4 regions of the Paenibacillus sp. FSL R5-0519 genome follow, and region 2 is predicted to be linked to each of the others. Evidence: predicted binding sites of a transcription regulator. Region 2 holds the regulator's gene; each other region holds the start of a gene.
What was found. The regulator Rex, encoded in region 2, represses fermentation and respiration genes when NADH is low (regulators of the CRP and FNR family bind a similar motif). The targets are predictions, from matches to a motif close to TTGTGAAATATTTCACAA.
Positions count from the first base shown of each region.

Region 1: a site for Rex is predicted at 2,228-2,245, ahead of MKY73_RS15125 (cytochrome ubiquinol oxidase subunit I). Genes of this name have one in related genera too.
Region 3: a site for Rex is predicted at 2,601-2,618, ahead of nadA (quinolinate synthase NadA). Genes of this name have one in related genera too.
Region 4: a site for Rex is predicted at 2,582-2,599, ahead of adhE (bifunctional acetaldehyde-CoA/alcohol dehydrogenase). Genes of this name have one in related genera too.

Region 1 covers NZ_CP150234.1:3,348,915-3,353,171, forward strand. The annotation lists gene MKY73_RS15120 (cytochrome d ubiquinol oxidase subunit II) at 1-736, opposite strand, end outside; gene MKY73_RS15125 (cytochrome ubiquinol oxidase subunit I) at 736-2,100, opposite strand; gene MKY73_RS15130 (MFS transporter) at 2,513-3,916, opposite strand; gene MKY73_RS15135 (LysR family transcriptional regulator) at 4,029-4,257, shown strand, end outside.
Region 2 covers NZ_CP150234.1:2,359,725-2,363,981, reverse strand. The annotation lists gene MKY73_RS10865 (DUF5590 domain-containing protein) at 1-267, opposite strand, end outside; gene MKY73_RS10860 (amidohydrolase) at 307-1,611, opposite strand; gene MKY73_RS10855 (redox-sensing transcriptional repressor Rex) at 1,598-2,251, opposite strand; gene dinG (ATP-dependent DNA helicase DinG) at 2,472-4,257, opposite strand, start outside.
Region 3 covers NZ_CP150234.1:6,535,044-6,539,300, forward strand. The annotation lists gene nadB (L-aspartate oxidase) at 1-1,554, opposite strand, end outside; gene nadA (quinolinate synthase NadA) at 1,590-2,528, opposite strand; gene ftsH (ATP-dependent zinc metalloprotease FtsH) at 2,828-4,257, opposite strand, start outside.
Region 4 covers NZ_CP150234.1:2,130,042-2,134,298, reverse strand. The annotation lists gene adhE (bifunctional acetaldehyde-CoA/alcohol dehydrogenase) at 1-2,501, opposite strand, end outside; gene MKY73_RS09730 (Crp/Fnr family transcriptional regulator) at 2,932-3,648, shown strand; gene MKY73_RS09725 (hypothetical protein) at 3,736-4,257, opposite strand, start outside.

The DNA.
Region 1 (4,257 bases), 990 kb from region 2:
TGAAAAATGCAACGGATAGCGCCAGCAGCCACCATAAATCCATCATATTTTGAAAATGACGCTCATTGTGTTGACCCAAATATATAAATGCAGTCAGCGCGAGAATAATGGTCGGTGTACTCCAGAACAGAGCATAGTTGTGCATCAGTTTTAATGCCGCATGATCCTCTGCCCGAGAAGCGTAAAATGTAAGAAATGATCCGCTAATGAACAATACGGATACGATGGCGAGTCCAACGATGCTCCACGATAACGGATTGGTGAACAGCGCCCAATAATCCAGGGAAACCGTCTCCCCCTGCTTTAGAATAAAGCCACCTTCAGACAGTGTCAGTGCCACTGACAACGATGCCGGGATAAGCAAACCCGTAGCTCCGTATAAAAACAAATATACAATGTTATTTTTGGAACCGTAATTCTCAAAAGCATAAAACGACCCCCGAATAGCAAGCAGAATGACGGCAATACTTCCCGGGACAAGCAGCGCGGAGCCATAATAATAAGCGGTATCCGGGAAAAACCCGACGATGCCAATATAGAAAAAGACAAAAAATACGTTGGTGATCTCCCACACCGGTGATAGATACCGGGAAATCAGCCGATTAATCAGATGATCCTGCTTGGTGAGGCGTGCATAAAAGGCAAAAAAACCTGCTCCAAAATCAATCGAAGCTACAATAAGATAACCGTACAAGAACAGCCAGAGTACCGATATCCCAATCAACTCATAACTCATCAGCTCTTATCCCCTTTCTCGGCTGATTGATCATGCTTCTCCTTCAACCATTTCTCCATCTCAAGCTCTGCAGGATTGTTATTGAACAAACGTCTCAACACGAGGACACAGATGACGCCGAGCACGATGTACAGAAGCAAGAAAACGAAAAATAAAATTCTCACACTCGGTGAAGAAGTAGCGGCCTCTTCTACGCGCATATAACCTCGGATGATCCATGGCTGCCGCCCCACTTCTGCATAGAACCAGCCCATCTCAACAGCCAGAAATGCAAGCGGTGCACTGAGTGCAACCATACGTAGCATCCACTTGTTAAATTGGTTGCGCTTCTTCCAGAACACAAACAGGAAATATAGCAATGAGATCGCGAGTAAAGCGAATCCAATTCCAGCCATCAAATCAAACAAGTAATGCACAAGTAACGGCGGTTGCTCATCAGGTGGAAATTCGTTCAACCCGGTAACCTCGGCGTTAAAGTCTCCAAAGGCAAGGAAGCTGAGCACTTTCGGCAAATGAAGTGCGCCTATAATTTCGTGTTCTGCATTCAGCCATCCCAATAAAATTAAGTCCGCACCGCTTTCCGTCTCGAAATGCCACTCGGCAGCTGCGAGTTTCTCCGGTTGATGCTCAGCCAAAAACTTGGCAGATACATCTCCGGCTAAGGAGTTTAATAAGCTGAAGACCAGAACAACGGCCATCATGAGGTTCAGGCCCTTTTTGAGGTAGGCTGACACCCCTTTTCTCAGCATCGCCAAGGCTGCAATTCCAGCTAACAGAGCAGCTCCTGTCAGATAAGCAGAGCTTAATACATGAAATACTTTGGAGAATGTCGCCGCATTCAGCATTGCTTGTACAGGATTCACTGCCAAGAATTGACCTGCTTCCATGACAAAGCCTTCAGGCTGGTTCATGAATCCATTGACTGTCGTGATAAAGACAGCAGACATCCCTGCCCCGGCAACAACCGGTATAGTCAGCAACCAGTGAATATAGGGATTTTTGAACCGATCCCACGTGTACAAATAAATACCCAAGAAGATCGCTTCAAAAAAGAACGCGAATACTTCCATAAATAGTGGCAGTGCAATAACATTCCCGGCCAATTTCATAAAATTCGGCCACACCAGGGCCAATTGCAGCGATATCGCTGTACCTGTCACCACACCAACCGCCACAGATATGACAAATCCTCTGGACCACCTCTTTGCCATAAGTATGTAATGGTGATCTTTCTTCCGAATGCCGATGAACTCTGCTATAGCAATCATCAAAGGTACACCGACACCCAGCGTCGCAAAAATAACGTGGAATCCGAGTGTCAAACCAGTCACCAGTCTGCTCCATAACACCGTATCAATAGCCATTCTTTGTATTGCCTCCTTTCAAACTCTGTCCATTTGTAGTAATCAATTTTGGCGTATGACTAGGTCTGCACTCACTTGTTGCATTTAATATCAGATTAGGACCTCCTATAGTTTGCATCTGCAGGACAAGAGAAAAATTTCACAAAGTAAACGGCAACGATATGTTGCCACATGTACTTTGCGATTACTCCTGTTGATTCCTGATATTAAATGCATAGAAAATGCTATGCGAGACCTAATAATCAAAATTATTATATCTTTATTTTTACCTAATTCAATCAAAGTCACGTCTTCTACCCTAAACGTTCAAGAAAGGATCAACTCTTTCTGACAACTTGGTGAAAAACAAAAAATACACCCAATAGAGCTATTGATTCATTGGGTGTAAACGTGGTATTGCACGGTGGATTCACTATTTTATTTGCTTGCTTATTTGCTCTGGACTCACCGCATCTGCCTCGCGGCGTACGCTCATGATGATCAATGATGCAGCTAATACCGTAAGGATGATTCCAAGCATCTGAAATCCTGTCACATTGAATGTATCTCCCATAACAAGTCCAATCAATAACGATGATATGATGGTCCCTAGGTAGCGTGATGTATTAAAAATCCCCGATGAAACACCTATCATTTCTTTGGGTGTGCTTTTGAACAGAGCTGCTTGCATGCCAACCGCGTTTAGACCGTTACTTATGCCAAATAAAGCCAAGGCAACAATGACAATGAAGATTGGAGAAGTTTCATTCATGAATACGATGAGTAAAGAGCCAATGGTCATTAACCAAGCTGATACGATTAAAGCTGGCCGTGATCCCGATCTGTCAATCCAGCGCCCTGCGATCGGAGCAATCATGACTGAACATAACCCCAAAGCCAGCATGCTCATTCCTGTATGAACTTCGTTGAGATGACGTACCTGCTTCAAATACGTAGGAACTCCAAAAAAAAGTGCATAAAACAGGATGTTCACCAGCGTGTATTGTACATTCACCCAAGTCATCTCTGGATATACGGCAAATGTTCGCAGAGGGATGAATGGCTTGGCTGCTTTTAATTCATGCCGGATGAACATGACAAATGTAATTAACCCGATCCCTCCTGTCAGCAGATGCCATGTAGAAATATCACCTGTGGAATTTACTGACAGTAATCCGATGAGCAGAGTCACCAAAGCTACCGTAAACATCAGGATGCCTGGTGCATCAATTAATGCAAGCCATTGCCGAATGGACATGTGACCAGAGATAGACGGATATTGCTCGTCCTTCGGGATTGTTTTCCAAGCGAACCAAAAGCTTGCCATGACAAACGGAATATTAACGAAGAATATGCTATGCCAGTCCCACCAATGTATCAATACTCCACCAATAAATGGCCCGATGGCAGCTGCTCCAGAGAGAAATATCGCCAAAGTAGACAATGCGGAGGCTTGTTTGTCAGTTACGTTAACTCTTACAATCGCCATTCCGACGGCCACCATCATACTTGTGCCAATCGATTGAACGATCCGGAATACGATGAGCCACGAAAAGCTCGAAGACCACGGAGCTAGCATGGACGATACAAAAACAATAACAAGACCCATGAGGAAGATATTCCTGCGGCCAAACAAATCACTACACTTGCCCATGACGGGTTGAGCAACAGCACTGGCAATGTAAAATGATAAAATGATCCACGAAACAGCTATAAAATCAAGTTGGTACACTTGTTGTAGCCTGGAGATTGCCACCGAAATCATGGAGGAATTCAACGGATTCAACATAATTCCGAGTCCCACAGCCAACATCAATCCTTTATTTCGAACGTTCATCAGTGCATCACTCCTCCTTCTTCTGCTGTCATCTTACTTGAACCTATTCATTTATTCCAACGCATTGTATGTTATGATTTGATGAACTAGAAGGAATGAAGGAATGGTGCAAATGGAGCTTCTTCAACTTAAATATTTCCTGACGGTGGCCCGATGCGAACATGTTACGGAAGCTGCGGGAAAGCTGCATGTTACGCAATCCTCCCTGAGCAAAACGATACAACGATTAGAGGAAGACCTGGGAGTCCCTTTATTTGATCGAATCGGGAGAAAGCTGCGACTAAACGACTTTGGAAGAACATTTCTTCAGCGAACTGAAAAAGCCCTATTTGAATTGGAAC
Region 2 (4,257 bases):
CTTAACCCAGACCATAACATCCTGGTTATCCTTGTTTTTGCCGATCAGGGTCCAGTAGATGTTGTCAGAGCCTTCTTTATCTCCCCAGATGTACTTACGCAATTCATCATAAGATGTAATGCCCAGTTGCTCCTGTGCTGCCTTTATGGCGAGCGCTTCTTCCTTGCGCTGATCCTGTGTGACATACACATAATAACGCTGAAGTCCAATCAGAATCAGAACCAGTGCAAGCAGCGAAATCCATATCCACTTCTTTTTTTTCTTCAAAAGTCGAACTTCCTTTCCCTATGATGCTCCGCAATGCAATTAACGAGCAAGCAAACCATCAAATGCCAATTGAGACTCACGCAAAATGCGTTCTTCATCCAGCGTCAGACATTCGCCATGTTTAACCACTTGTTTCCCATCTACCCATACATGCTCCACATCTTTGGCAGAGGCTGAATAAATCGTATGTGAGATCAGGTCTGTATGTGGGTAGAAGTGTGCCTGTTCAATGTCCAGGGCGATGAAATCAGCCTTCATGCCTGCCTGAAGCGCTCCGGTATTGTTCAGGAAGATGGATTTAGCACCATATGAAGTTCCGAGTAGTAATGCTTCGCCCGCTGGCACGGCAGTCGGATCACCAGACACACCTTTGTGGATCAATGCAGCCAGTCTCATTTCTTCAAACATATCCAGGTTGTTGTTGCTTGCCGGTCCGTCGGTTCCGAGTGACACGGTAACTCCCGCTTTCAGTAACGCAGGCACCCGCGCAACGCCGGAAGCGAGTTTCAGGTTACTTCCCGGGTTATGGGATACAGCCACATCATGGCGGGCCAAAATTTCAATCTCTTCGTCATTGAGATGCACCGCATGTGCAACCAGGGATGGACGGGAAAAAAAGCCCAGTTTCTCCAGATGTGCCACAGGACGCAGTCCATAGTCTGTAACGTTCTGCTCCACTTCACGAAGCGTTTCCGACATATGTGTATGCAGAGGAAGGTTAAGATCATTTGCGACCTGTACAAGCTTCTCTATGTAGTCAGGAGGGCATGTATATGGTGCGTGTGGAGAGATTACGGTTGTGATGCGACCATCTGCCTGTCCATTCCACTCACGCGCAAACGCTGCCGACTCCTCCAGCTTCCGCAATTGCTCTTCTTCCGAGCACAGCCCGATTACACCACGTGCCAGTGCTGCTCTAACGCCGGATTGTTCCACAACTTTGGCAACCTGATCCATATGATCATACATGTCCAGGAAAGCTGTAGTTCCGCCTTTCAACATTTCAAGCACGGATAGCGAAGTTCCCCAATATACGTCTTGAGAAGTCATTTTTGCTTCCATCGGCCACATTTTTTCCTGCAACCATACTTGTAATGCAAGATCGTCCCCGTGTCCTCTGAGCAACGACATCGCTGCATGACCATGCGTATTGATCAGACCCGGCAGGAAGAACAATCCTTTTCCATCCACTTTGGTACAATTTTCGTCTCCATCCGGCAATGTCTCACCAATATGCACAATCTTGTCATTCTCGACAACCATGTATCCATGAACCACGTTCCATGTAGTGCCTTCATTAACGGCAAATTTGCCGTTGTGAATTACCCATCTATTTGTTGTCATCTTCCTCGTCGTCCTTTCCAGTCTCCAAGTAATAGGCCAAACTAAGCAGATCCGTTGTAAAGTCAGCATGGTGAATGCGGATATGTGGCGGTGTTTTTAGAATGGTTGGTGCAAAATTAAGAATCGCTTCGATTCCCGATTCAATAAGTTGATCGGCTACATTTTGAGCTTCCGTATCCGGAACTGTAATAATACCGATGCGGATGTTATCCGTCTTAACCGCTTCCGTCAATTCATTCATTGGTTTTACCGTCAAGCTGTTGATTTGACTACCAATCTTCGGTCCATATGCATCGAATACAGCAACAATCTTCATGTTGTCTTTCAGATAAGCGTTGTAGTTGGACAGGGCCTGTCCCAGGTTACCCGCACCTACCAGAGCTACATTAATTTGCTGATCAATTTTGAGAATGTGACGAATTTTCTCGATCAAATAGGATACATCATACCCGATCCCTTTTCGACCAAAATCACCGAAGTAAGCCAGATCTTTTCGAATTTGGGCCGGATTCAGATCCAGCCTTTGTCCAAGCTCTTGAGAAGAAACAGTAGCCACCTCACGCTGATGCAACTCGTTCAAATAGCGCAAGTATACAGGCAGACGTCGTACCACCGCTTCCGAAATTTTATCCGATTTCATTCTTGCTCCCCCTTACCAATGCCACGATAAAATAATAGATGAAAAGATGAGCATTCTGTATAAACTCAAAGATAGACGCGTGACATTTTATACAGAATGCTCCTTGTAATTTAGGTTATAAGTTCTTACGTGCAACTGCTTTAATCGGATACGGAAATATCTAATAAAGTTTAACGCCAAACGATAGTGTCATGCAATGATATACGAACAAAATTAACCATTATTCTTGTTCATTAAAAGGTTTTTCTAACCACTCGGTAATTCGTGGAACCATCTGCTCCGTGAGCATATGCTCCATTTTAGGACCAGGTAATGAATATAAAAAGAATTTGCCATAGTACGCTTCGATCACACGTGTATCATAAACAATGACAATACCTCTGTCCTTCGCTGTTCGCACCAATCGGCCAAATCCTTGCTTGAAACGAATGACCGCTTGCGGCACAGACAGTTTCATGAATGGATTTTTCTTTTGCTCCTGGAGCAATTCACTCTTGGCTTCAACCAACGGATGATTTGGCGGCTGGAAAGGCAAACGCACAATAGCGAGACAGGTCAGTGCTTCTCCCGGGATATCTACACCCTCCCAGAAGCTGCTGGTGCCCAGAAGTACCGTGGCTTTGGCCTCCTGGAACCTGCGAGTCAACTTGGAGCGGCTTCCACTGTCCACACCTTGGCCCAACAACGAAATGTCGTTACCTGACAGTGCCTCTTTCAGCGGATCATAGACCTGGCGCAGCATCTTGTATGAAGTAAACAGAACCATCATGCGGCCACGAGTGGCAATTGCGGTCTCTGCGAGTGATTGCACCAGCATATTGACAAAGTGCGCATCACCCACACTGCCTTTCACACTCGGGAAATCACGCGGAATCACTAGAAGTGCCTGATCGCGATAATTAAAAGGTGATGGCAGCATCGACGTTAACAGCCGATTATTCTCAGAGGCTTCCTGTAAGCCAAGCTGCTCAATCATGAACTGGAATGACTTATCTACAGAGAGCGTAGCCGATGTAAGCACAACACTTTTCTTTTTATCAAAGAACAAATCCTTCAGTTGTGCACTGACATCGACAGGTACGGCGTACAGTTGAAGAGATTTACTGCGGAACTGACCGCTGGCTTCCATCCAGTACACCGTTTTGGCATCATCCATACGCATGAAGAATCGCAGATTCTCCTTCAATGTGGTCAGATCTTTCAGCAGTCCTGTAATGTCCGTAATCAGACTATCCGATTGATAATCATCCTGATCCTCTTTCACCTCAAGCAGCAATTTGTCCCCTTTGCGAACCAAATCGCCCAGAGTCACATAGATCTGGTTCTCCAGATCCTGCAACTCCTGCCATTTCGCTGGTTTCTGAGATGCCTTGAGGCGCAGGGAAAATTGCCCTGTCTCTCCCGGTGAAGCATCACTTCGTTCAGGCAAAAGACCGAACAGGGCATCGCTCATACGATCCCACAGCTCCTTAACCTCAACAGCCAGCGGGAACATCTGATCCACCATGGAGCCCCATTGCACCGAATTTTCATGCCCGGATAACTGCGAACGAAGCATAGGCAGTTGTCCATTACGACTGTCTTTGAACAGACGGGTCAGGGTATGAACCAAAGTGAAATATTTCATATGCATTCCAAGATGTTTACCAGCCACATCCTCGAGATGATGGGCCTCATCGATCACAAGACTCTCATAGGCTGGCAACAACTGATGTGCTGCTTTGACATCCGTAAACAATTTGGAGTGATTGGTTATTACGATATCAGACAACCCGGCCTCATGTTTGGCGCGATGATAGAAACATTTGCGGAACCATGGGCAGGATCTTCCCAGACAGGACTCGGATTCGCTCTGTACTGTCTCCCAGAAGTCGCCTCCGCGTCCGCTAAGGTTAAGCTCCTCATCATCTCCAGTTTCGGTCTGTGTGAGCCACACGATCATCTGAGCGGCTGTGAAATAATCCTCTTTGGGCGTGGCGAATTCACGTTTATTGATTTTGTGTTCA
Region 3 (4,257 bases), 2.4 Mb from region 2:
GAAATCCTCACGATAGTGAGCCCCCCGACTCTCCTCGCGGTGTAATGCGCCGCCGGTAACTAACCAGGCACAGGTCAGAAGATTGGCATACTCCAACTCTTCCTTATGAGTAAGTGTCTGATCAAAAAACTGCAATTCCTGTTGCAGCTTCTCCATGGCCTTCTGCAGGTCCTCACCTTTTCGGCGCAAGCCTACCTGACGAACCATCATTTTCTGTAATCGTAAGCGTCTTTCGGATACCGGCTTTTGCTCTTCCATGATCTTGTTGATCTTGATATTCATGCCCGCAGATGAAGGCGCACCCGCTCTTCCTTGTAATGAACCAAGCGGAGGAAGAGATTGAATACGCTCAACAATTCTCCGACCAAATACAATCGCTTCTGATAAGGAGTTGCTTGCCAGTCGGTTAGCTCCATGCACTCCTGTAGAAGATACCTCGCCACAAGCAAATAATCGGGAGATGCTGCTCTCTCCACTTAAATCCGTTTTCACGCCACCCATCATGTAATGGGCAGCAGGTGCAACGGGAATCCAGTCGGTTGTCATGTCCAATCCATACCGCATACAAGTCTCATATATGGTAGGAAACCGGTGCTTGATCATCTCTGGCTGTTCATGCGTAATGTCCAAATACACGAACGTACTGTTGGTGGACTCCATCTCACTAACAATCGCTCGTGCCACGATATCGCGTGGGGCCAGTTCAAGCTGGACATGATAACGATCCATGAAGCGTTCGCCCTTCACATTGCGCAAATATGCTCCTTCACCACGTACGGCTTCTGACACAAGGAAACGCGGGGCCCCCGGGTAACAAAGAGAGGTTGGGTGGAATTGGATAAATTCCATGTCACGCACGATAGCCCCAGCCCGGTAGGCCATTGCTACACCATCGGCAGTAGCTACATCCGGGTTCGTTGTGTATCGGTATAGTTGCCCTGCCCCGCCAGAGCAAAGAACGGTTGCCTGTGCTTTCACGAACACTTGCGATCCGTCATCCTTTTGAACCAGTGCGCCAATGCATTCCCCTCGCTCTGTAATCAGGTCAACAACAAAATGCTCATCCCATACTTCAATCCCGGGATGCTCATTCACTTCGACAGCAAGTGCACGTACAATCTCATATCCCGTGGCATCCCCGTTGGCATGCAAAATACGGCGGTGGCTATGCGCACCTTCCTGCGTCAATGCCAACTCGCCGTTCTCCAGATCAAACAAAGTACCCAGACGAATCAGTTCCTTCACTCCGTCCGGACCCTCGTTCACCAATACCTCTACCGCCTCGGAGCGGCATAAGCCCGCTCCTGCAACAAGTGTATCCTGCAAGTGGTAAGCAGGTGAATCATCCTCAGCAATAACCGCAGCGATTCCTCCCTGCGCATATCTGGTGTTACTTTCAAGTAATGACTTCTTCGTGATCATTAATACACGTTGTTGTTCACTGGCCTTAATAGCAGTAAACAAGCCAGCAATCCCTGAGCCTATAACCAGTACATCCGTCTCTACCATGGGTAGCGCAGACAGATCAAAATCTACTAAATATTGCGGTATCATGTTATTCACCTGTCTTGGAGCAAGAGTAGCGCATCCTATTTTACTAACAACATGCGCTCTAGTGATTCTCTGGCTTTGTCGGCAACAGCCGGTGGCACGTAGATCTGCGGCTTCATCGTTTCCAGGCATTTCACCAGTTTCTTCAAGTTGTTCACCTTCATATTGGGACATACGAGGAACTTGGTAGCAAAATGGAACTGTTTATCCGGACTATCCAGACGAAGCTGATATCCTGTGCCATCTTCCGTACCTACGATAAATTCCTTCGCTGATGAATTTTTGCAATACTCCAGAATAGCTGTTGTGCTGCCCACGAAATCACCCATTTCCACAACCTCAGGGCGACACTCTGGATGAACAACAAACTCTGCATTTGGATGCTTGGCTCTCATCTCCACTACATCCTTGACTGTGAGCATATCATGCGTGTTGCAGTAACCTTCCCAGATAATCATTTTTTTGTCTGTATGCTGCTGCACGTAATGTCCCAGGTTTTTATCAGGTACCCAGATAATCTCGTCGGAATCCACCGATTGAATAACCCGAACTGCATTCGCTGAAGTACAACAGATGTCAGTCTCAGCCTTAATCTCAGCCGAGGAATTGATATAAGTAACCACCTTGGCGTTAGGGTGTTGTGCTTTCAATTTGCGTAATCCATCCACGTTCACCATATCTGCCATCGGGCAGCCCGCACGTTCATCCGGAATAATAACGGTTTTGTTAGGCGCCAGAATTTTAGCGCTTTCACCCATAAAATGAACACCACAGAAAACAATTACATCGGCATCGGTTTGTGCTGCCTTCTGGGCTAATAAAAACGAATCTCCACGGAAGTCAGCAACCTCCTGTACCTCGTCACGTTGATAATAATGGGCAAGAATAATGGCATTCCGTTCCTTCTTCAATTCCATCAGCCGCTCACGCAACTCGCGGTTCATCTCAGCCTTGCGCTCTAAAGCCAGAGCTTCCACCTGTGATCCTCTCCTTTATCGGGACAGCGTCATACGCTGTTTCGTAGGGCCATCCTAAGTCGTTAATGTCGCTTGAGAAACGAATCACAAGCGGTTTAACAACTAATCTACACAACGTTCACGACTCTGTCAATAAATGAAAAAGACCCGGTACAGCACCTTAACCACCTGTTTGCTAACTGGTTCGCCATCTAACTCCCGTTTATCTGTATCTATCCTCTTTTAAAATAATGGACAAAAAAAGAGAGCCCAAGGGCTCTCCTGATTTCACCTGCTAGCATAGCCAGATGTATTATTCATTAAGACGTTGGCTTCGTTCCGCCATCATCCGGGTTATTGTTATTACCTTTTTCCAGATTCGGAGACTCGTTTGGAATATCTCCGGCTGGTGGCTCAGGCGTTTCATCTTTACCTTGAATACGGACACGCACATCACCGATGTTGTCGATGATTGGCTCTCCGCCTTCAGTTGGTGTGCCTTCACCATCATTGTCGTTCTCTGCTTTTGGAGTTAAGGAACCTGTTTCGATCAATTGCTTGATCTGATCCATTTCCAAAGTCTCTACCTCAAGCAAAGTTTGAGCGATCAGATGCATCTCTTTTGAATGTTTAACAAGCAAGTCCTTACATTTCTCATAACATTCATTGATAAAGCGTTGCATTTCCTGATCAATCTCATACGCAATGGAATCCGAGTAATTCTGTTCATGACCGATATCCCGACCAAGGAATACCTGTCCTTGTGAACTTCCGAATTGCATAGGTCCCAATTTCTCACTCATTCCGTATTCCATAACCATGCTGCGAACAATACCTGTCGCTTGCTGGAAGTCACTGTATGCACCAGTACCAATCTCTCCGATGAACAATTCTTCAGCTACACGACCTCCGAGAAGTCCGGTTACTTTATCCAACAGTTCCTGCTTGGTAACCAGCATACGGTCTTCTTTTGGCAACATGATTACATATCCACCCGCACGTCCGCGTGGGATAATGGTCACTTTATGTACCATATCAGCATGTTCCAGGAAGTATCCTACAATGGTATGGCCTGCTTCGTGATAAGCAACGATTCGTTTCTCACGATCACTGATGACACGGCTTTTCTTCTCCGTACCAACGATGACACGGTCAATCGCTTCGTCAACTTCTTTCATGGAAATATCTTTACGATTACGACGTGCTGCGAGCAATGCCGCTTCGTTCAAGAGATTCTCCAAATCTGCACCAGAGAAGCCTGTTGTACGTTTCGCGATAATATCCATCTTCACGTCTTTAGTCAGTGGTTTATTACGGGAATGTACTTTCAGGACAGCTTCACGACCTTTAACATCAGGGCGGTCAACCGTAATTTGACGGTCAAAACGTCCTGGACGCAGCAAGGCAGGGTCCAAAATATCCGCACGGTTCGTTGCAGCTACGATGATAATACCTTCGTTAGCTCCGAAACCGTCCATTTCAACGAGCAACTGGTTGAGTGTTTGCTCACGCTCATCGTGACCACCACCAAGACCAGCACCACGCTGACGTCCTACAGCATCAATCTCATCGATAAAGATGATACATGGCGCATTTTTCTTTGCATTTTCAAACAAATCACGTACACGTGATGCACCGACACCGACAAACATTTCCACGAAGTCGGAACCTGAAATACTGAAGAATGGTACACCCGCTTCACCGGCTACCGCACGAGCGAGCAACGTTTTACCTGTACCTGGAGGACCTA
Region 4 (4,257 bases), 230 kb from region 2:
TAATCCACATGTGCTTCAAAGTCTTTGGCATCGAATCCGATTTCCTGGAACGATTCTTCAATGCCCAATGTTTTGTTCAGTTTGCGAATGGCATTGATGAGACTGGTTACGCCTTCTTCTGTCGTACGTGCAGGCAATCCCAGAATCCGGGCAATCTCGGCATACCGCTCATCCGCTACAAAGTGCGAATATTTCGGGAACGATGCAAATTTGGTCGGTTTTTTCGCGTTGTAACGAATAACGTGCGGCATCAGGATTGCATTGGTGCGTCCGTGTGCGGTGTGATACTGACCGCCCCATTTGTGCGCCAAGCTGTGGTTAATGCCCAGGAATGCATTGGCAAACGCCATACCGGCAATGGTGGAAGCATTATGCATTTTCTCACGCGCCAGTTTGTCACCTTGCAGTGCCGATTTCTCCAAGTATTGGAACACCAGTTGAATGGCTTTGATCGCGAGTCCATCCGTGTAATCATTCGCCATAACAGATACATAAGCTTCAATTGCGTGAGTCAGTACGTCCATACCTGTATCCGCAACGGCTGTTCTAGGCAGGGAGTATACGAACTCCGGATCGACAATGGCTACATCTGGTGTCAGCTCATAGTCGGCCAATGGATATTTGGTATTCCCTTGATTTTTATCTGTGATAACCGCGAACGATGTTACTTCAGAACCTGTACCGGATGTCGTTGGAATCGCTACAAATTTCGCTTTTACGCCGAGACGTGGATATTTGTAGATCCGTTTGCGGATATCCATGAATTTTTGTTTCAGATCGTTAAAGTCCGTGTCCGGATATTCATAGAACAACCACATCGCTTTCGCAGCATCCATCGGTGATCCACCGCCGAGTGCAATAATGCAGTCTGGTTGGAAGCGGCGCATCATTTCGGTTCCGCGATCTACCGTTGTTGTGGATGGGTCTGGCTCTACATCGGAGAATACTTCGATCGCTACTGGCATTTGACGTTGACGCAGATAGTGTTCAACCTTTTCCACATATCCCAGTTTCACCATCATGGCATCCGTGATTATTGCGACACGTGTGATGTCAGGCATTTTGGCAAGATACTGCGTTGCCCCTTTTTCGAAGTAGACTTTGTTCGGCACTTTGAACCATTGCATATTCACGGTACGGCGAGCCACCCTTTTCACATTGATTAAGTTCACAGCGGTTACGTTGGAAGAAGTCGAGTTACGTCCGTATGATCCGCATCCCAGTGTCAACGATGGCATGTTTGTGTTGTAGATATCCCCGATGGCACCGTGTGTGGATGGTGAGTTCACAATAATCCGTCCGGTTTGCAGACGATCTGCGAATTTGCCGATCACTTCTTCATTTGTTGAGTGGATAACCGAGGAGTGTCCCATGCCGCCAAAAGCAACCACTTCTGCTGCACGCTCAATGCCCTCTGCTGCCGTTTTAACTTTGTAACAGGCCAGTACCGGACTTAATTTCTCAGCCGACAATGGGAATTTGGTACCTACACCTTCAATCTCGGCCACAAGAATTTTGGTGCCTGCCGGAACTTCAATCCCGCACAACTTCGCAATGCTTACCGCAGATTGACCAACAATCGCAGGGTTCACCGCACATTTCTCAGCATTAATTGCACCTGCCGTCAATTTTGCTGCTTCATCTTTGTTAACAAAGTAACAGCCATTGGCGATCATTTTTTTCTTCACTTGATCAAAGATTGGTTCTTCAATGATGACTGCTTGCTCGGAAGCACAGATCATACCGTTGTCGAAGGACTTGGACAGGATCAAATCCGTCACTGCCTGATTAATATCCGCGCTTTTCTCGATAAAGCAAGGAACGTTACCCGGTCCTACGCCCAGTGCGGGTTTACCGCAGCTGTACGCTGCACGTACCATGCCTGATCCGCCTGTTGCCAGAATGAGAGCCACATCATTGTGATTCATCAGTTCGTTTGTACGATCCATGGAAGGATCATCAATCCATTGGATACAATCCGCTGGAGCACCATGCTTCACCGCTGCATCGCGAAGGATTTTGGCAGCTTCGCGGCTACAATTCTGTGCAGATGGGTGGAAACCAAAGATAATCGGGTTACGCGTCTTGATGGAGATCAGTGCTTTAAACATCGTTGTTGATGTTGGGTTCGTTACTGGGGTGATCCCCATGATGATCCCAACCGGCTCCGCAATTTTCTGGAAGCTTTCGTACTCATTATCTTCAATTACACCTACCGTTTTGTCATATTTAATGCTATGATACACATATTCTGTAGCAAATATATTTTTGGTGATTTTATCCTCATATACTCCGCGGCCTGTTTCTTCTACAGCCATCTTGGCGAGCATCATGTGTTTATCCAGACCCGCAAGCGCCATCGCTTGCACAATCCGGTCAATCTGCATCTGATCCATCTTCATGAATGCGGCGTGTGCTTTATTCGCTTTGTCGATTAACGTTTGAATATACTGACCTGCTGTCGGTTCTTTTGCTGGGGCGACTTCGTTCTTTACAGCCATCTCCCTCATCCTCCTAAAGGTTCGTATTGGTTTGTCTCTCTTCTTTACATTCACATCGTACCATGGGTAAAAGGTTAAATATGTGATTTTTTTCACAAAGTATAACGAATTTAATTTAAGTTTTGTAATGTCCTTCATAAGACCATTTTCGCTTCCTATTTAAAATATAGGGCTATACAATTCATGCTCTCCATCAAAAGTGAATTTAATCACAATGTTTGAAATTTCGTCATTTTTGCCCCCTTTCCTTCCCCCTCAAACGGTAAGATTAGGTATATACTGAACTTAAAAATTGAACCACCGCAATTTGTACCGTCCTTCCTCCCGGCCGAGATGACCCTGATCAGGACGGCAACGGTTTGCGGCAAACCTCGGAGGCTACTGCAAGCTACAGGAGTCCATCCGACGGACACAAAGGGGAGATAGACTTATGTTAGAACTAACAACTGTACTGGAAAAACGCGGCAATACCAACTGTTTCTCGGAAGCGAATTTCAACCATCTGCTGGTTACCATGAAAGATAGAACTTATCCGGAAGGTACACATCTGTACTGGGAAGGAGACGTCTCTGACAAACTTTATTATATGAAACGGGGCCGTGCCCAGATCACCAAATCCACGGATGAAGGCAAGGAACTGATCATGTATATGTATCAGTCCGGTGATATGATTGGGCAGGCTGATCCCTTCTTCGGCTCGAAACACACCTTCTCAGCGGAAGTACTGGAGGACAGTGAGATCGGTGTACTAGAGCATAAGGATCTGGAGATGTTAATCTGCCAACATTGTGACTTCGCGATCGACTTTATGAAATGGATGGGCATCCACCACCGATTGACACAGACGAAGTTCCGGGATCTCATGTTATATGGCAAACCAGGTGCGCTTTGCTCCACCCTCATTCGATTGTCGAATTCGTATGGTGAGCCTCATGGAGAGCATGTCATTATTCATAAAAAAATTACCCACACGGACCTGTCCAATATGATTGGAGCTACCCGTGAAAGTGTAAACCGCATGTTAAGCGATCTGCGCAAGAAAGATGCGATCGAATATGACAACGGCATGATCGTCATCAAAGATCTGAAGATGCTGCAAGGGATCTGTCACTGTGAACTTTGCCCGAACGAGATCTGTCGTATTTAATAATTGACTATGCTAATCGAATGTTGCTTATAATTATAATGAAAAAAGCCCAGTTCTCCTAAATAGAGATTGGGCTTCTTGGTATGCTTAGGATGCATTGGTCAATTCAAGCTTCACCGCATCACGTGGATTCAATTTCATGTCCAAACCATTTTCCATTAGTTCTTTGTCATTCACCATAATGACCCACCGCTCATTCATGCGGGGTGTGACATTCTCGACCGAAACGACGAATTTGTTATTCTCTGACATTCTTACAATCCCGCTGGACTTCAACACATCGCGAACGGTACACTCTTGAACGTAAACTCCGGCATATTGACGATTGAGGGTTGGCATAATGTTTCCACCGCTCACCTTGAGTAACGTTGTCTGATATGCAACGCCATCCCCCCCACTGTCAGCGGCTTTCACGTAAATGATCACTTCATCTTTGGCATGAAGCTCCATGTCCCAATCTTCCTGTTCAATGTCCTTGCCATTCAATTTGACAGCCCAGCTAAGCGAAGAATCCAGAGAAACTTCACCAACGGATTGAATCCGTTTGCCATCTGCCGTAAAATCAACCAGTCCGCTATTAAGTAATGCCTTTTTGAGTGTCAAACCCTC